DNA from 2 places in the Zobellella sp. An-6 genome. Region 2 is predicted to be linked to the other one. Evidence: predicted binding sites of a transcription regulator. Region 2 holds the regulator's gene; the other holds the start of a gene.
What was found. The regulator sigma-54, encoded in region 2, starts transcription at its own class of promoters, with help from an activator protein. The targets are predictions, from matches to a motif close to TGGCACNGTTTTNGCTT.

Region 1: the regulator sigma-54 is predicted to act here: its motif matches at 8,180-8,196, upstream of fliE (flagellar hook-basal body complex protein FliE).

Annotation. Positions count from the first base shown of each region.
Region 1 is NZ_CP199259.1:1,184,254-1,194,073, forward strand. Features, by position in the region: gene pseG (UDP-2,4-diacetamido-2,4,6-trideoxy-beta-L-altropyranose hydrolase) at 1-358, opposite strand, end outside; gene pseF (pseudaminic acid cytidylyltransferase) at 355-1,056, opposite strand; gene pseC (UDP-4-amino-4,6-dideoxy-N-acetyl-beta-L-altrosamine transaminase) at 1,053-2,210, opposite strand; gene pseB (UDP-N-acetylglucosamine 4,6-dehydratase (inverting)) at 2,214-3,212, opposite strand; gene ACT7DK_RS05460 (sigma-54 dependent transcriptional regulator) at 3,766-5,196, shown strand; gene ACT7DK_RS05465 (sensor histidine kinase) at 5,600-6,634, shown strand; gene ACT7DK_RS05470 (sigma-54-dependent transcriptional regulator) at 6,777-8,105, shown strand; gene fliE (flagellar hook-basal body complex protein FliE) at 8,238-8,552, shown strand; gene fliF (flagellar basal-body MS-ring/collar protein FliF) at 8,564-9,820, shown strand, end outside.
Region 2 is NZ_CP199259.1:3,721,689-3,731,508, reverse strand. Features, by position in the region: gene pmbA (metalloprotease PmbA) at 1-763, shown strand, start outside; gene mgtE (magnesium transporter) at 883-2,244, opposite strand; gene ACT7DK_RS17470 (HPr family phosphocarrier protein) at 2,278-2,553, opposite strand; gene rapZ (RNase adapter RapZ) at 2,540-3,406, opposite strand; gene ptsN (PTS IIA-like nitrogen regulatory protein PtsN) at 3,417-3,863, opposite strand; gene hpf (ribosome hibernation promoting factor) at 3,866-4,153, opposite strand; gene ACT7DK_RS17450 (RNA polymerase factor sigma-54) at 4,178-5,611, opposite strand; gene lptB (LPS export ABC transporter ATP-binding protein) at 5,664-6,389, opposite strand; gene lptA (lipopolysaccharide transport periplasmic protein LptA) at 6,392-6,925, opposite strand; gene lptC (LPS export ABC transporter periplasmic protein LptC) at 6,894-7,442, opposite strand; gene kdsC (3-deoxy-manno-octulosonate-8-phosphatase KdsC) at 7,439-7,993, opposite strand; gene ACT7DK_RS17425 (KpsF/GutQ family sugar-phosphate isomerase) at 7,990-8,964, opposite strand; gene mlaF (phospholipid ABC transporter ATP-binding protein MlaF) at 9,165-9,820, shown strand, end outside.

The DNA.
Region 1 (9,820 bases), 2.5 Mb from region 2:
ATGCCCGCATGGCGGTTTGCCAGTAATGGTCTATTGCATAGTGGTCAATGATTAGCCAGTGTGGTTTAAGCTGCTCAAGAATTACTTTGCAGCGCTCTGCATCTTGATGCTGACTTGCGCCTAACCAATCAGAGTGTGTTAAAGGTTCTTTCTCTCGGCTACAGTAATCTTCCTTCGGTAATACATGCACTTGAAATCCTTGTTGGCGGATGTGCTCAACAAGGTTGCCTGGATGCTCTCGACAAATAAATTGGCACTTTGCTCCTTTCCCCTTTAGAGCTTGTGCCAGAGTAAGGCAACGCATAACATGGCCGCTACCAATTTCTAAGCTGGCGTCGGTACGAAAAATAATATTCATGTATCTTTTTTTAAACTTTTCATTGAGCTAAACATTAGCTCAGCACAGCGCCAATCCTCTGTTGTATCAATGTCCTGTACACGATGGCGCGGTAAAAGTATAGGTACAGATGATGTTGAGAAAATGATTTTCTCATGTAGCCAGGCTTTGGCTGTTCCCCAGTAAAACTGCCCTGCGTCGTGGTATGCTTCTTCAAGGTCTTGAGAGCGGGTATTAAAATTTTCTGGCTGGATCATTTCAATTAGACCAACATCATTTATACGAATTGCACGCTGAATTGGGAAGGGGTAGCTGGTCACAGAAAAAGCATAGTCAGCTTCTGTATTCCTTAAAATTTGAAGGCCCTTTCGCAGATCGTCGGGGCTAACAAATGGGGCCGTGGCATACAGGCAGCAGGCTAGCGAAACTGGTGAATTCTGAGTATTGATGCTTTCAATTGCGTGTCTGATTACTGGTGTTGTTCCAGTATAATCATTGGCAAGAAAGTGTGGGCGCATAAAAGGGACTTCAGCACCATATTGCTTTGCTGTTTCTGCTATTTCATCATCGTCAGTGGAAACTATGATACGGTCGAAGCATTGGCTTTTGTGTGCTGCTTCAATTGACCAGGCGATCATGGGTTTACCACAGAATTCCTTGATGTTCTTACGTGGTATTCGCTTGCTCCCACCTCGTGCAGGAATGATGCAGAGTTTCATTTTAATACCTCTTTAAGTATGTGTGCCACCTCACTTTGTTGAATATCTGTCAGCCCCTGATACATAGGCAAACTAATAGCTTCGGCATAATACTCTTCTGCTTTTGGGTACTGTTCTGACTTGAAGCCCATCTGCTGATAATAAGGCTGGATATGCACGGGGATGTAGTGCAGGTTGACGCCTATGCCTTGGTCGCGTACTGCCTGGAAAACCTCCTTATGACTACGACTCAGCTTATCAAGTTGTAGACGGATCACATACAAGTGCTGGCCGGAGTAACCATCCGGGTGCTGCCAAGGGGTGATCACCGGCAAATCAGTCAATAGTTCATCATAGCGCCTGGCCAGTTGATGCCGACGGGCAACATAGCCGTCCAGCCGGTCCATCTGGCTGATGCCCAGAGCGGCCTGCAACTCGGTCATCCGGTAGTTAAAGCCAAGATCAATCTGCTGGTAGTACCAGGGGCCGTCCGGCTCGTGGATCATGTGCGCCGCATCCCGGGTAATGCCATGGCTGCGCAGCAAGTTCATACGATGGGCCAGTTCATCATCGTTGGTCAGCGCCATGCCCCCTTCGGCGGTGGTGATGATCTTGACCGGGTGAAAGCTGAATACGGTGATGTCGCTATAGCGGCCATTGCCGATATATTCCCCCCGGTACTTGCCACCAATGGCGTGGGAAGCATCTTCAATGATTCGAAAACCGTAGCGTCGGGCGAGGCTGTGAATGGCTGCCATATCGCAGGGCTGGCCGCAAAGGTGAACGGCCACCAGCACCTTGGGCAGACGGCCTTCGCGCTCGGCCATTTCCAGCTTGGCGGCCAGCGCCCGGGGGCACAGGTTGTAGGTGCGCGGGTCGATATCGACAAAATCCACCTGTGCGCCGCAATACAGACCGCAGTTGGCCGAGGCCACAAAGGTGATGGGAGTGGTCCACAGCCAGTTCCCCTTGCCCAGCCCCAAGGCCAGGCAGGCGATATGTAGCGCAGAGGTGGCGCTGTTTACCGCCAGGGCATGCCGGGCGCCCACATGGGCCGCCACTTTCTGCTCAAAACGGGGCACCATGGGCCCCTGGGTCAGAAAGTCGGAGTTGAGCACCGCCAACACCGCATCCACATCGGCCTGGGTGATGTCCTGTTTGCCATAAGGGATCACGGTTCAGATGCTCCCAATTTTCTCACGGTTGGCCTCAATCCAGGCCTGCAACTCCGCATCGCTCATCCATTCGCTGTTGTTGTCGCTGGCGTAAACAAAGCCTTCCGGCACCTTCTTGCCATCCTTTATTCGCTTTTTACAATTGGCCCAACCATTGATGGTGGGCAGTATCTTGAAATGCTCGGGGTATTCGTAGGTGTAGTAGGCATCTTCGCTGCTTATCATCTGTTCATGCAGTTTCTCGCCGGGGCGGATGCCGATCACTTCCTGCTCTGCTTCTGGCGCGACCACCCGCGCCAGATCCGTTACCTTCATGGAGGGGATCTTTTTCACATAGATCTCTCCGCCCACCATGTCCTCAAAGGCATGCCACACCAGTTCCACCCCCTGCTCCAGGGAGATCATAAAACGGGTCATGCGCGGATCGGTGATGGGCAGTACGCCTCGGTCCTTGATGGACATAAAGAAGGGAATGACAGAGCCGCGGGAGCCCATGACATTGCCATAACGCACCACCGAAAAGCGGGTGCCGTGCTCGCCGGAGTAGGAGTTGCCTGCCACAAACAGCTTGTCGGAAGCCAGCTTGGTGGCGCCGTACAGGTTGATGGGGCTGCTTGCCTTGTCGGTGGATAGTGCGACCACCCCTTTTACGCCCTTGTCGATGCAGGCATCGATCAGGTTCATGGCGCCGTTGATGTTGGTTTTTACGCATTCGAAGGGGTTGTACTCGGCGGTGGGCACTATCTTGGTGGCGGCGGCATGCACCACATAATCCACGCCGTCCAAGGCGCGGTAGAGGCGATCCTTGTCTCGCACATCGCCAATGAAAAAGCGTAGCCTTTCATCGTTGGCGAATTTTTGGGCCATCTCCCACTGCTTCATCTCGTCACGGGAGAAAACGATCAGTTTCTTCACCCTGTACCTTGCCAAGGTCATGGGAACAAAGGTATGCCCAAACGAGCCTGTACCACCGGTGATCAGCAAGGTCTGGTTGTCAAACATGAGTCATAGCCTGGCGAGTAAAAACTAATGCTGACTACTGCAAAAAAAAGGCCAATTTTTTCTTTCTTTAGGAGTTGTATGTTAGTCGGGTATAAGTGGTTTGGCGGTATTTTAATCGCTTGGGACTTACTGGAATATATCTTCTACTTGCAGGCATAGAGGACGCTAATCCGTGAGGGTATCGCCTGAGTTTATTGCTCCATTAGGGTCTATCTCTTGTGGGCATTCTGGTGGCTCGAGCCAAATTTCCGACAACCCCAAGATCTTTTTAGATGAATAAGTAGCCAATCAATCTCCTTTCAAGCTGTTGTCATTTGATCCTGGTCAAGGTTTCCTCTAAAACTACCTCTCAAGGGTCGAGTTCTGACACGAGCTATGTCAGAATTCCGGCAGTCGCGGCTCGAGACGACAATTTTTTGCGCATCGGTGCTATCGACAAGATAGTTCGACCAATAACCAATAAGCACGGGCAAGGCCAGCACGGTGACGGGACAGTACCGGGCCGCCCATTCACGACTATCACACTCTCGAAGTTAAAGGATGTCTTCACCCTATGGGTTCCTTCTGTAAGATATTGATTATTGACGGTGATCAGGATCGCCGCAGCAAGCTAGAAGCCATTCTTTCATTTATGCAGGTAGACTGGATCAGTCACGACGAGCCGGCGGCACTGGCCCGGCTGGAGAGCGACGAGGGACTGATCGTGTTGCTCGGGCAATGTCGCCAGCCGGCACCGGCGCTGATCGGCCACTATGGGGGCCATGTCTTTATCAGCCTGCTTCCCCTGGGGGAATCCCACCCCAACCTGATCGGTTGCCTCGGGCAACTGACCTACCACGAGCTCACCCGGCTGCTGGCGCTGGCGCGGCAGTGGCGTCCCCGGCCGGTATGGGAGCAACGCGAGCACCATCTGCAACAGATGCTGGTGGGGGACTGTTCGGCCATGCAGGACATCAAGGCCCTGATCCGTCAGGTGGCGGACAAGCAGGCCAACGTGCTGTTGCTGGGGGAATCCGGCACCGGCAAGGAAGTGATCGCCCGCACCATTCACCTGCTGTCGCTGCAGGCCGAGGGGCCTTTCGTGCCCATCAACTGCGGCGCCATTCCGGCCGAGCTGCTCGAAAGCGAGCTGTTCGGCCATGAGAAGGGCGCTTTTACCGGTGCCGTGTCGGCCCGCAAGGGCCGGTTTGAACTGGCCGAGGGCGGTACCCTCTTTCTCGACGAGATCGGCGACATGCCGCTGCCGATGCAGGTAAAGCTGCTGCGGGTATTGCAGGAGCGCACCTTCGAACGGGTGGGCGGCACCCGGCCCATCAGCGCCAATGTGCGCGTGATCGCGGCCACTCACCGTGATCTGGAAGCCATGATCCAGGAGCAGCGCTTTCGCGAGGACCTCTACTATCGCCTGAACGTCTTCCCCATAGTGGCGCCGCCGCTGCGCGAGCGACGCGGAGATATCCCCTTGTTGCTGGCGGAGCTGATCCGCCGGCACCAGGCAAGCCATGGCACCGAACTGTCCTTTTCCGCGGCGGCGATGGCGGCGTTGCGGCAGTATCACTGGCCGGGCAATGTGCGGGAGCTGTCCAACCTGGTGGAGCGGATGTTTATCCTCTGTCCGGGGCGGGAGGTCACGCTCGCCGATTTGCCGGCGAAATATCGCGTCGGCGCCGAGGCCGAGCAACCTTTCGACACCCTGGATGAACAGGCGGCCCTGGCCTCCATTTTCCGGCAGCCAGACCATGGTGAAGAAGAAAACGACGCCTTTTTCGACTTCGGTGCCGAGGCGGAAAGCCAGGCCGATGTCCCCGTCTTTACGGCCGAGGGCATCAACCTCAAGGAAATGCTGGCCAATATCGAGGTCGACATGATCGGCCGGGCTCTGGATGCGAACGACGGCATAGTGGCACGGGCCGCCGAGCAACTGGGCATGCGCCGCACCACCCTGGTGGAAAAAATGAAAAAGTACGGTATCAGCCGGGATTAGCGCTTGCCGCCAGTCAATACCCCCGGCAAAGCCGGGGCAGCTTGATGACAAAGTCCAGCCCTTGTTTTTCGCCAGATATTTTCCCTTCTCGCAGCCGTTTTAACCCTGGTCATCTCCGCGAAGGCGGAGATCCATGACATGGTGCACTGGACTCCCGCCTTCGCGGGAGTGACCACAGAGTAATACGAAGGTTTGTCAGCAGCCTGCCCCAGCCAAGCCGGGGGATATTGACCCAGACCCTGAGGGCCCCGGATTACACCGGGCTCTGCCGGTGATTTGCCGTAGGATCCATTTCAGTGTACCGCCCACCAGCAGCGCCAGGGTTTGGTCGACTGACGTCGACCCTAGGGGTTGCGCCGGTCCCGTTGTGCAAAAACGGCATGATTTTTGGATAAATCAGGCCATGACAATATCATCCACCATCACCACGACCGACAGCCGCTGGCAAACCCTGCTGGACGCCGAGCATCTGGAGCAGATCATACTGGCCATGCCGGGCGGACTGCTGTGGGTGGATGGCCGTGGTGTCGTCAGCCGCGCCAATCCCGCCGCCCTGGCCCTGCTCGGCGAGCCCTTGCTGGCCATGCCCTGGGTCGAGGTGATTGCCCGGGCTTTTGCGCCCCGTCCCGACGATGGCTTTCAGGTTTCCCTAAAGGACGGCCGCCGGGTGCAACTGGCCATTTCGCACCTGGAGGGGCAGCCGGGCCAGCTGATCCAGCTCACCGACATGACGCCCACCCGCCACTGGGCCGAACAGCAGGGCCATGCCCAGCGGCTGGCGGCACTCGGGCATATGGCCGCCACCCTGGCGCACCAGATCCGTACCCCCCTCTCCGCCGCCATGCTCTATGGCGCCAATCTCGCCAGTCCGGTCTTGCAGGAGGAACAACGGCAGCAGTTCCAGCAGCGGCTGATGGCAAGGCTGCAGGACATAGAGCGCCAAATAAGCGACATTCTGCTCTTTGTCCGCCGGGAGTCGTCGCCGCTGGCGGACGAACTGGAGGTGGGCGCCCTGCTGGAAAAAAGCGGCGAGGCGGCCGCCGCCTTGCTGGCGGCGCGGGGCGTGGGGCTGCGGCTGACGGGCGCCGGCGCCGGGCGTATCCTCGGTAACGCCAATAGCCTCGGCAGCATTCTGTTGAACCTGATCGAAAACGCGGCCGATGCCGGCGCTTCCCTGATCGAGCTGGACAGCCGGCTGGAGCAGGAGGAGGTGGTGATCCGGGTGCGGGACAACGGCAAGGGCATGGACGAGGCGCTGATGAGCAATATCTTTACCCCCTTTTTTACCACGCGCAGCCAGGGCACCGGACTGGGGCTGGCGGCGGTGGCGGCCGTGGTGCAGGCCCACCAGGGCCGGGTTTCGGTAGAATCACAACCGGGGCAGGGCAGTTGTTTCAGCCTGTGGCTGCCGCTGGCGGCAAATAATGCAGACGGCTGACAAGTTTTCTTTTCTCTGTGGTCACTCCCGCGAAGGCGGGAGTCCAGTGCGATTTGTCATGGATCTCCGCCTTCGCGGAGATGACGATCTTTAAAGCGGAGATCTCGATGGATTTTGCCATCAGGCTGAATAGGGAAAGACGATGAGTACCGACATTCTGATTGTGGAAGACGACACCGGTCTGCAACAGGCGTTGCAGGATACCCTGCTGCTGGCCGGCTACGACAGCGCCGCCGTAGACAGTGCCGAAGCGGCCATGGCCTGGTTGCGGGAGCGGGCGGCGCAGATGGTGATCACCGATGTGCAGATGGCCGGCATGGATGGCCTGGGTCTGCTGGGCTGGCTGAATGGCCGTTTTCCGGGCTTGCCGGTACTGCTGATCACGGCCCATGCCCAGGTGGCCGGGGCCGTGGCCGCCATGCGGGCCGGGGCGGTGGACTACCTGGCCAAGCCGTTTACGCCCGATGTCCTGCTGGGCGTGGTGTCCCGCCATGTGCGACCGCCGCAGGAGGAGAATGGCGATCCCGTGGTGGGGGATCCCAGGAGCATCCAGTTGCTGCAGCTGGCGACACGGGTGGCCGAATCCGGTGCCAGCGTGATGATCAGCGGGCCCAGCGGCACCGGCAAGGAGGTGCTGGCGCGCTTTATCCATCGCCATTCCGACCGGGTTGCCGGGCCCTTCGTGGCCATCAATTGCGCCGCCATTCCCGACAACATGCTGGAGGCCACCCTCTTCGGCTATGAAAAGGGCGCCTTTACCGGCGCGGTGCAGGCCTGCCCCGGCAAGTTCGAGCAGGCCCAGGGCGGCACCCTGTTGCTGGACGAGATCACCGAAATGGATTTGAACCTCCAGTCCAAGCTGCTGAGGGTATTGCAGGAGCGCGAAGTGGAGCGGCTGGGCGGGCGCAAGACCCTCAGCCTGGACGTACGGGTGCTGGCCACCAGCAACCGGGATCTGCGCCAGGCGGTGGCCGAGGGATGCTTGCGGGAAGATCTCTATTACCGGCTCAACGTGTTTCCGCTGGCCTGGCCGGCCCTGGCCGAGCGTCCGGGCGACATACTGCCGCTGGCCGATTACCTGCTGCAGCGGCATGCCCGTCAGTTGGGGCGCAGCGGCGTGATGCTGGCCGAATCGGCGAAAACCCGCCTCCTGGCCTGGCACTGGCCCGGCAATGTGCGCGAGCTGGACAACGTGATGCAGCGTGCCCTGATCCTGTCGGCAGACGGCAGCATAGGGGCCACCGATATTTTGCTGGATGAATGCCCCTCGGCGCCGGTGCCGGCTTGCGGGGTGGGTGAGGAGGGCCTGGGCCGGGAGCTGGCCAGCCAGGAACACCAGATTATCCTGCAGGCACTGCGTGCCTGCGCCGGCAGCCGGAGCGAGGTGGCGCAACGGCTCGGCATCAGTCCGCGCACCCTGCGCTACAAGCTGGCCCGCATGCGCGAGGCGGGGATAGAGGTGCCGGCCTAGCGCGTCGCCAGCCAGGTGATCGACGTCGCGTCTACCCTGGTGGCCTGGCATAAGGCAGACATATAAAGATGAACTGGCTCGTAGTTTGCATTATGATCGCCAGGTTAAATTATTTACTCGGGAGCCACCGCGATGGACATTAAAGCCACGGCGTTACTAGCGGAGATGCAGTCGCTGAAAGGCGAGGCACAGCAGCTGACGTCGGTGAATACCCTGGGCCCGCAGCAGGATTTCTCCGTGCTGCTGAAGCAGGCGGTCAACAACGTCAATGGCCTGCAGCAAAGCACGGATGCGCTGCGTAACCGCTTCGAGCTGGGTGACGATGCGGTCAGCCTGGAGCAGGTGATGATCGCCGCGCAGAAGTCCAGCCTGGCCTTCGACGCCACGGTGCAGGTGCGCAACAAGGTGGTCGATGCCTATAAAACCATTATGAACATGCCGGTATGAGGGGCTGACTGGTGGCTGATAATCCGTTGGTCAATACCGACAAAAATGTGCTCGCCGCCAATGAAGCGACAACTCTGGAAGCGGAAGAGCAGAAAAGCACCCCCTTCGCCTTGCTGGGCAATACCGATATCTTGCGTCAGATCATCATAGTGCTGGCGCTGGCCATCTGCCTGGCCATCGCGGTCTTTATCCTGCTGTGGGGCAAAGATCCCGAGATGCGGCCCCTGGGGGTCTATACCAACCAGGAGTTGATCGAGACCCTCGATTTTCTGGATACCCAGAAAGTTGAATACCAAATAGACGGCAACACCGTGCTGGTTCGTGCCGATCAGTTTGCCGACATTCAACTGAACCTGCGCCGCTCCGGCCTTACTCAGGCCCCGCCCGAGGGCGATACCATACTGTTGTCCGATCCCGGTTTCGGGATCAGCCAGCGGCTGGAGCGGGAGCGGCTCAATCTCAGCCGGGAACGGCAACTGGCCCGGGTGATAGAGCAATACAACAGCGTGGCCCAGGCGCAGGTGCTGCTGGCCATTCCCCGCGAGAACGTCTTCGTGCGCGACAAGCGCCAGCCCAGTGCCACCGTGGTGCTGAACCTGCGCCGGGGCAGCACCCTGCGCCAGGAGGAGGTGGACGCCATCGTGGATACGGTGGCTTCGGCCGTGTCCGATCTCACTCCGAGCCGGGTGACCGTCACCGATCAGAACGGCCGCCTGCTCAATTCCGGCTCCCAGGATCCCCTGTCGGCACGTACCCGTCGTGAATTTGAACTGCAGCAAAAGCAGGAAGCCGAATACCGCCAGAAGATTGACGCCATCCTGAGTCCGGTGCTGGGGCTGGACAACTATACCGCCGAAGTGGATGTGCGCCTCGACTTCACCCGCCGGGAACAGACGGTCAAATCCTTCAATCCCGACCTGCCGGCGGTACGCTCGGAAATGGTCATGGAGGACAACACCTCCGGACAGGGGGCGCTCGGCATTCCGGGCGCACTCACCAACCAGCCGCCGATGGAGTCGGACATTCCCGAACAGGCGGAAGAGCTGGCCCAGGAAAACAACCGTAACGAGCGTACCCGGCGCGAGGCCACCCGCAACTTCGAGCTGGACACCACCATCAGCCATACCCAGTCCGCGACCGGCGATATTCGCCGGCTGACGGTATCGGTGGCGGTGGATTACAAGACGGTGAGCCATGCCGACGGCTCCGTGGAGCGGGTGCCCCTGACGCAGGAGGAGCTGCTGCGCATCGATCGCCTGTTGCGCGGT
Region 2 (9,820 bases):
GGACGGTGACATGCAGCGGGAGTACGGTTACACCTCGGCACGCAGCTTCGAGGATCTCTGGACCCCGGAGCGGGTGGCGGACGAGGCGATCAGCCGCACCCTGGGACGCCTGGGCGGGCGCAAGATCGGCACCACCCGGGCGCCGGTGCTATTCCATCCGGATGTGGCTTCGGGCCTGTTCGGACATCTGGTAATGGGGATCAGCGGCGGCAACCTCTACCGCAAGTCTTCCTTTCTGCTCGATGCCCTCGGCAACCGCATTTTCCCGGACTGGCTCGACATTCATGAGCAGCCGCATCTGGACAAAGGCCTGGCCAGCGCCCCCTTCGACAACGAAGGGGTGCGTACTCACGACCGTCATATCATCGAAGGGGGCGAGCTCAGGAGCTACCTGCTGACCAGCTACTCGGCACGCAAGCTGGGATTGCCGCTCACCGGCCACGCCGGTGGTATCCACAACTGGCGGGTGTCGAGCAGCGGCCAGAGTCTGGAGCAACTGCTGAAGCTGATGGGCTCCGGCCTGCTGGTGACCGAGATGATGGGCCAGGGGGTCAACATCGTCACCGGCGACTATTCCCGTGGCGCCGCCGGCTTCTGGGTGGAAAACGGCGAAATCGCCTACCCGGTGGAGGAGATCACCATCGCCGGTAACCTGAAGGAGATGTTCGCCGGCATCCAGGCCATCGGCACCGACGTGGAAACCCGCTCCAGCCTGCAGACCGGCTCCGTACTGATCGAGCAGATGAAGATCGCAGGGCAATAAAGAAAGCCGGAAGCGTGAAGCTGGAAGCGATAAGAAAGGGCCGCCTATGCGGCCCTTTGTCGTCCATGGCCGAGGTGGCAGTCTTAAGGCTTCCGGCTTCCGGCTTCCGGCTTCCGGCTTCAGTTCAGCAGGATCAGTGTCGACAGTCCCAGAAAGGACAGCAGGCCGACGATATCGGTGATGGTGGTCAGGGCCATGGAGCCGGCCAGAGCCGGATCTATGTTGAGCTTGCGCATCGCCAGCGGGATCATGGCGCCGGCCATGCCCGCCACCGACAGGTTGATGAACATGGCCGCCGCTATCACCAGGCCGATCTGCCAGCTGCCTTTCCACAGGCTGACCACCAGGGCGATCATCAGCGCCCACAGCATACCGTTGATCAGGCCCACCATGGCCTCCTTGGCCAGCAGCCAGCGGGCATTGCTGTCGCCGATATGGCCCACCGCCATGCCGCGGATCACCAGCGCCAGGGTCTGGTTGCCGGCGATGCCGCCCATCGACGGCACTATGGTCATCAGTATCGCCAGGGTGGCCAACTGGGCCAGGGTCTCTTCGAACATATTGGACACGCTGGCGGCGGCCAGGGCCGTGCAGAGGTTGACGGTGAGCCAGACGGAGCGGCGGCGGGCGCTGGTCAGCACCGGCGCGAAGGTATCTTCGTCGTCGGCCATCTTGGCCATGCCCATCATGGAGTGTTCCCCTTCCTCCCGGATGATGTCCACCACGTCGTCGATGGTGATCCGGCCCAACAGGCGGCGTTCCTCGTCCACCACCGGCGCCGACAGCCAGTCATGGCGTTCGAACAGGTTGGCCACCTCGGTGTCGGACATGGTCAGCGGAATGGCTTCCACCGAGGTATCCATTACTTCCGCCACCGTGGCGGTGGGCGCCTGCACCACCAGGCTGGCCAGGGACATGTCCCCCAGCAGGCGGTTGTGCTGATCTACCACATAGAGGGTATCGGTGCCTTCGGGCAGCTCGCTGTGGCGGCGCAGGTAGCGCAGCACCACGTCTATGGTCACGTCAGGCCGCAGGGTGATGAACTCGGTGTTCATCAGGGAGCCGGCGGTGTCTTCCGGATAGGACAGGGCCTGTTCGGCCCGCTGCCTGTCCTGCTCGTCCATCCGGTCCAGTACCTGGTTGAACAGCTGTTCGGGCAGATCCCGCAGCACATAGGCCAGATCGTCCGACTCCATGTCCTCCAGGGCGATGGCCAGCTTGTCCGGATCCATCAGCCGGATGATGCCTTCACGTACCTCTTCCGACAGCTCCTCCAGGATCTCGCCGTAGTCGTCGGGATCGACCAGCTGCCACAACACCTTGCGGCTGGGCGAGGGGGAGGATTCGAGTAGCCAGGCCACATCACCCGGGCGCATCTGCTGCAACATGCGCCTCACATGCACGAACATGCCGCTGTTCAGGGCCTGAGTGATGCTATCCAGCTGATCTGGCGTCCTGGGTTGGTCTAGTGGCTCGGTCATCCGGGCTCCGGGTCGAGGGACGGAGAGAGTGTCTTATTCTGATTCGTTGAAACGGTCGGCCACCAGCCGGGCCACGGCCTCCATCGCCGCCTCCGCGTCCGGTCCTTCGGCCACCACCCGGATGGCGTGGCCCTGGGCGGTTTCCAGCATCAGGAGTCCCATCACGCTGCTGGCCGGGGCCTGCTTGTCCTGGTTACAGACGGTGACGATAGCATCGAATTGTTGCGTTAATTGGACCAGCTGGATGGCGGCCCGGGCATGCAGTCCCAGTTTGTTAACGATTTCCAGATCCCGTTCAATTCTCGGCATTGCGTTTTTCCAGTGTTCTGTGACGAAGTTGCACATTCTTCCCCATCTGCCTGAATACCCGGGCGAGTTGCTCGGCGATAAATACCGATCTGTGCTGGCCGCCGGTACAGCCGATGGCCACGGTGACATAGCTGCGATTGTTGCGCTCCAGATGCGGCATCCAGGTGGTCAGCAAGTTTTCTATCTGCCACAGGTATTTCATCACCTCGGGCTGCCCGGCCAGATAGTTGGCCACCGGCTCGTCGAGCCCGGTGAAGGGGCGCAGCTCCGCAATCCAGTGGGGATTGGGCAGGAAGCGGGCATCGAACACGAAGTCGGCGTCCTTGGACACCCCATACTTGTAGCCGAACGACTCGAACACCCAGTTCAGTTCCCGCTCCTTCTTGCCGAGGATGCGTTCGCGGATGATCTCGCTCAGATCATGGATGCTGAGGCTGGAGGTATCGATGCGCAGATCCGCCGCGGAAGACAGGGGGGCCAGCAGGTGAGTCTCTTCCCGGATCGCCTCGTCCAGGGTCAGGCTGTGGCGGGACAGGGGATGCAGCCGGCGGGTATCGCCAAAGCGACGGATCAGGGCGGCGTTGTCGGCATCGATAAAGATGCTGGACAGGCTGACTCCTTCCATGGCGCTGACTTCGGCCAGGCAGGCTTCCAGCTTGTCGGGGCTGTCGGGCAGGTTGCGCACGTCGATGCTGACCGCCACTTCGCCCGGCTTGTGCCGGCGCATCTGTACCAGCTCCGGCAATAGCTCGACGGGGAGGTTATCGACGCAGTAATAGCCCAAATCCTCGAGTACTCGCAGGGCCACGGTTTTACCCGAACCGGAACGACCACTGACGATCACCAGCTGCATGGCGCTATCCTCAGGCGGAGATCATGATCTGATAGAGTTCGTCATCGCTGCCGGCCTGGCGCAGCTGTTTGCACACCTGCTTGTTGCTGAGCTTTTCGGCAATCAATGACAGCGTCTTGAGGTGCTGTTTGCACTCCTGCTCGGGAACAAGCAGGGCAAAAACCAGGCCGACCGGCTGGTTGTCGATGGCATCGAACTCCACCGGCTCGGCAAAGGTGAGTAGTACGGCGGTCGCCTTGTTGTCATCGCTGATACGGCCATGGGGAATGGCGATACCATTGCCGATGCCGGTGCTGCCCATTTTTTCCCGGGCCAGCAGGCAATCGAACAGCTGCTGGCTGCTGATGTTCAGGTGTTGGGCGGCCAGCTCACTGATGATTTCCAGAGCTCGTTTCTTGCTTGTGCAGGGAACCGCACTGCGAGTGCAGTCCCTGCTCAGTATGTCGGCGACTTCCATGGTTATTTTTGCTTGAGTTTCTCTTTGTGTTTGATGATCTGGCGATCCAGCTTGTCGATCAAGCCGTCGATGGCCGCGTACATGTCTTCGTGCTGGGAGTTGGCGAAGACTTCGCCGCCACTGACGTTCAGCTTGGCTTCGGCGATCTGTTGCAGTTTTTCCACGTTGAGGATGACGTGCGCATTGGTAATGTGGTCGAAGTGACGCTCCAGCTTGGAAAATTTGCTGTTCACATAGTCACGCAGTGAGTCCGTGATTTCCACATGGTGTCCAGTCAGGTTTATTTGCATAACGTCTTCCTTCTTGGTCTGCCTTTAAACCAGGCGTTTACGCTGATTGGAAGGGGGGATGGCCAGTGACTCCCGGTACTTGGCGATGGTTCGCCTGGCCACCTGTATCCCCTGTTCGGCCAGCAACTGGGCGATCTTGCTGTCGCTCAGCGGCTTGGCCGGGTTTTCCGCCCCGACCAGTTTCTTGATCAGGGCGCGAATCGCCGTCGAGGAGCATTCGCCACCGTCGTCGGTTCCCACATGGCTGGAGAAGAAGTACTTCAACTCGAACACCCCCCGAGGGGTGTGCAGGAACTTCTGGGTGGTTACCCGCGAGATGGTGGACTCGTGCATTTCCACCGCCTCGGCCACATGGTTCAGCACCATGGGCTTCATCGCTTCCTCGCCATACTCAAAGAATGCCTGTTGTTGCTCGACAATACAATTGGCAACCTTGAGCAGGGTCTCATTTCGGCTTTCCAGGCTCTTGAGGAACCATTTGGCATCCTGCAGATGGTTGCGGATAAACTGGCCATCCTCGTTGTTGCGCGGTTGCCGGGCCATGGCGGCATAGGTCTGGTTCAGCTTCACTTTCGGCATGGCCTCCGGGTTCAGCTCCGCCACCCAGGCGCCGTTGCGTTTGGTCACTACCACGTCGGGGATCACGTATTCGGAGCTGCTCTGGATGACGGTATGACCGGGTCTGGGTTCGAGCTGCTGGATCAGCGCCAGCACTTCCTTGAGCTCTTCCTCCTTCAGCTTGGCCTTGCGCTGTAGGGTGCGGTAGTCACGGTTGCCGAGCAGATCCATGTGCTGGTTGATCACCTCCCGGGCTTGCTGCAGCCAGGGAGTATCGGGGGGGAACTGCTCAAGCTGGATGCGCAGGCATTCCTGTACACTGCGGGCCGCCACCCCTATGGGGTCGAAGTGCTGGATGCGCTTGAGCACCGCCTCCACCTCGTCCGCCTCGATGTCCAGTTCGTCGCCGGTCACCGCTTCGAGGATGTCGGGCACGTCTATGGTGAGGTAGCCGGCCTCGTCGATGGCATCGATGATGGCCAGGGCGATGGCCTGATCGGTGTCGCTGAAGGGGGTGAGACGCATCTGCCACAGCAGGTAATCCTGCAGGGTTTCGGTGGTCTCACCCTGGTAGACGGTGTCCTCGGCGCCTTCGGGCAGGCCGCCGCCGGCGCCGGAAGAAGCGGTATAGAGCTCTTCCCAGTTGGTGTCCATGGGCAGCTCGTCGGACAGCTGGCTCTGCTCCATGGCGGTATCGGCGGCCATCTGCTCTTCGTGGCGGGGCTCGGCCACGTCGATGGTTTCCGGCTCTTCCTGCTCCAGTAACGGGTTGCTCTCCAGGGCTTGCTGGATCTCCTGCTGCAGCTCCAGGCTGGAGAGTTGCAGCAGACGGATCGCCTGTTGCAACTGGGGTGTCATGGTCAGCTGCTGGCCCAAACGTAACTGAAGAGTTGGCTTCATCTTTTAAAAAAGTCCTTCTATATCGACCGCACTGTCATGATACGGAGCCTGCTCAGAGGCTGAATTGTTCACCAAGATAGACTTTCTTGACCTGCTCGTCGGCGAGGATCTCGGCCGGGGTGCCGGCGGCGATGCGATGACCATGGCTGACGATATAAGCCCGTTCACACACATCCAGGGTTTCCCGCACATTGTGATCGGTAATCAACACGCCGAGGCCGCGATCGCGCAGGTGCAGAATAATCTTCTTGATGTCGATGACCGAAATCGGGTCCACCCCGGCGAAGGGCTCATCCAGCAGGATGAAGCGAGGATCGGCCGCCAGGGCCCGCGCGATTTCCACTCGACGCCGTTCACCACCGGACAGGCTCATCCCCAGGCTGTCGCGGATATGAGTAATATTAAACTCTTCCAGTAATAGCTCCATTTTCTCGTCGCGGCCAATGGCGTCCAGATCCTTGCGGGTTTCCAGCACCGCCATCAGGTTGTCGGCCACGCTCAGACGGCGGAAGATGGAGGCTTCCTGGGGCAGATAGCCGATACCGGCCCGCGCCCGCAGGTGCATGGGATTGAGGCTGATGTCCTGGTCATCGATGGTGATACTGCCCGCATCTCGCTGCACCAGGCCCACTATCATGTAGAAGGAGGTGGTCTTGCCGGCGCCATTGGGGCCGAGCAGGCCGACGATCTGGCCGGTGTTGACGGTCAGGCTGACGTCGGCCACTACCTGGCGTCCCTTGTAGCTTTTCTGCAGGCCGCGTGCTTTGAGTGTCGCCATGCTCAATCCTGGTCCTGTTCCTGGTTGTCGAGGTTCTGCAGTTGCTCGGGCAGGAAGATGGTGGTGACCCGGTCCTGGCCGCCCTGGCTTTCCGCCTCCATCTGCTCCCTATCGATGTGGTAGCGGATGCGATAGCCGGTGACGATGTTGTCGTTCTGCTGCAGTTTGGCATCCTGCAGCAGGGTAATGGTGCGGGCGCGCATGTCGTAGTGGATCTCCCGCGCTTCGGCCTGAACCGGCCGGCCGTTGTCCAGGATCTGGTTATAGGTGGCCGGGGAACCGTGGGCGGTCATGGACTGCAGACCCTGCTCGGTGCGGATCACCACCAGCCGGTCGGCACGTACGTCTATGGTGCCCTGCTTGACCACCACCTGATCGCTGAAGGTCACCTTGTTGTCGGCCAGTTCCACCAGCTGGCGTCCGGCGTCGATGGTGACCGGCTGGCGGAAGTCCGATTCCCTGGCCTCGGCCAGGCCCAGGCCCAGGGCCAGCAGGCCGCCCACGCTAAGGATTGAAGTAAGTTGCCCGGGTTTCATGCAGTAGTTCCACCGTCTGTTGATCAAGGGTGCCCAGCAGGCCCTGGCCCTGGGCCTGGTAGTGCGGGCTGCTCAACTGCACGTCCCGGTTGGAGCGCAGCTGGTTGTTGATAAAATCCAGTTCCAGGTATTCGGTGGTCAGGGTTTCCACCAGGGCGTCCGGAAGCAGGCCCCGGCCGACCACATTGCCGACCATCACCGCGTTGTCGCCGGTATTGATGATGCCTTCGTCTCCCCGCAATCGCCACTGGGGCTGGCCATCGGGCGAATAGAGCAAGATAACAGGTTTTTCCATCAGGGTCATGGACAGCGGATCGTAGTATTCCGCATACTCCGCCTCCAGTCCCCGATAGGGCAGGCCGAGCTGGTTGTACTGGATGCTGGCCAAGCCGCGGGCAATGAAGTCCGGCTGGTAGTCCTGCTCACTGAGCGGGTCCGGGCCGGCGGGCCTGAACCATTGCCAGGCGACGAGCGCAGCGAGGAAGAGGCCGCCGAACAGCCAGGTCTGGCGACTCATAGGCTCATGCCCTTGGCATTGGCCAGCTCGCCCCTCGACGCCAGGATCAGGTCGCAGACTTCACGCACGGCGCCATGACCACCGCGAATACGGGTGACATAGTCGGCTTGTTGCAGCACCAGGGGATGGGCGTCCAGCACCGCGACCCCCAGGCCACAGTCGCGCATGACGGCCAAGTCGACCACATCATCACCGACATAGGCCACCTGCACGGGCTTGAGCTTGAGCGTGTCCAGCAAAGCCTTGTAGCTGTGGCTCTTGTCTCCCTGCCCCTGATAGACGTGACGGACCCCCAGGGAGGCCATGCGCTCGCTGACGATACGCGAGTCCCGCCCGGTGATCACTGCCACCTGGATACCGGCGTTGAGCAGCGCCTTGATGCCGAAGCCGTCCTTGGTGCAGAAGCTCTTGTATTCCTCGCCCTGGTTGCCCAGGTAGATCATGCCGTCCGACAGCACCCCGTCCACGTCGCAGATCAGCAGGCGGATATCGGCCAACCGCTGCCACAGGGTAGTGGAAACGGGGCCATAAAGAGTCTGTTGTTCCATCAGATCACTCCCGCCCGTAACAGGTCATGCATGTTGAAGGCACCCACCGGCCGGTTTTCTTCGTCCACCACCAGCAGGCCGCTGATTTTCTTCTCCTCCATCAGTTTGACCGCCTCGGCCGCCAGCAGTTGGGGCTTGACGGTGGTACAGTGGCGGGTCATGACCTGCTCTATGGTGGTGTGGTGGACATCAATCTTGTGATCCAGGGTGCGGCGCAGGTCACCGTCGGTATAGATGCCGATCAGCCGCTCCCGCTCGTCGACCACGGCGGTAAAGCCGAGTCCGGTACGGCCGATTTCCAGCAAGGCCTCGATGATCAGGGTGTGAGGGCCGACCCTGGGCACCCGGTCGCCCTTGTGCATCAGATCGCCGATCCGTAATAGCAAGCGCTTGCCCAGTGCTCCCCCGGGATGGCTCAGGGCGAAGTCGTCGGCGGTGAAGCCCCGGGCTTCCAGCAACGCCACGGCCAGGGCGTCTCCCATCACCAGGGTGGCGGTAGTGCTGGCGGTGGGCGCCAGGCCGAGGGGGCAGGCTTCCTGCTCGACTCGGGTGCACAGGTGCACATCGGCTTCCCTGGCCATGGTGGAGCCGGGGTTGCCGGTCAGGCAGATCAGCTTGAGCCCACGGCGCTTGAGCACCGGCAGCAGGGCGAGGATCTCTTCACTCTCGCCGGAGTTGGACAGGGCCAGCACCACGTCGGCCTGGCCTATCATGCCCAGGTCGCCGTGGCTGGCCTCGCCGGGGTGGACAAAAAACGCCGGGGTACCGGTACTGGCCAGGGTGGCGGCAATCTTGTTGGCGATGTGTCCCGACTTGCCCATGCCGGTGACGATGATCTTACCCCGGCATAAAAACATCAGCCGGCAGGCTTCGTCGAAGTCTTGGTCAAGATATTGATAAAGGCCGTCGATGGCCGCCTTTTCAATATCCAGCACACGCTGGGCGGTTTTACGGTAATCAAATTCGGCTGACATAGCTCTCTCCACACCTTAGGCGGCGCCATTATAGAAAAGCTTGTGCCGATAAGCGACTGGCGCGGCGAGGTATCTGGCACCCTGGGATACGGTCCCCAGCCGGGACAGGGGGTGGCGCAGCGGCCCAGGAAAAAGCACCGGCTCGGTTGCCCATCCGCCGGGGAACCCATACAATTCTTTCTTTTTTGCGGGGGATCAGTTTGAACCAGAGCCTTGTCGAGATACGGGATCTTTGTTTCAGCCACGGGGAACGTACCCTGTACGACAGGATCAGCCTGCAGATCCCCAAGGGCAGGATCACCGCCATCATGGGGCCGAGTGGCATAGGGAAGACCACCTTGCTGCGCCTGATCGGCGGTCAGCTCAAGCCCGACAGCGGCGACGTCTTGTTCGACGGGGCCTCGGTCCCTGCCCTGAGCCGCGCCCGACTGTATCGGGTGCGTCGGCGTATGGGCATGCTGTTTCAGAGCGGCGCCCTGTTCACCGGCCTGTCGGTATTCGACAACGTGGCCTTTCCGCTGCGCGAGCACAGCGGCCTGCCCGAAGCCATCATCCGCACCCTGGTGCTGATGAAGCTGGAGGCGGTGGGGCTGCGGGGCGCGGCGGCACTGTATCCGGCCGAACTGTCCGGCGGCATGGCCCGGCGGGCCGCCCTGGCCAGGGCCATCGCCCTGGATCCGGACTTGATCATGTATGACGAGCCCTTCGCCGGCCAGGATCCGATCAGCATGGGCGTACTGGTAAAGCTGATTTCTGAGCTGAACCGGGCCCAGGGGCTGACCTCCATCATCGTGACTCACGATGTGGACGAGGTGATGAGCATCGCCGATTACGCCTACATCATCGCCAATAGACA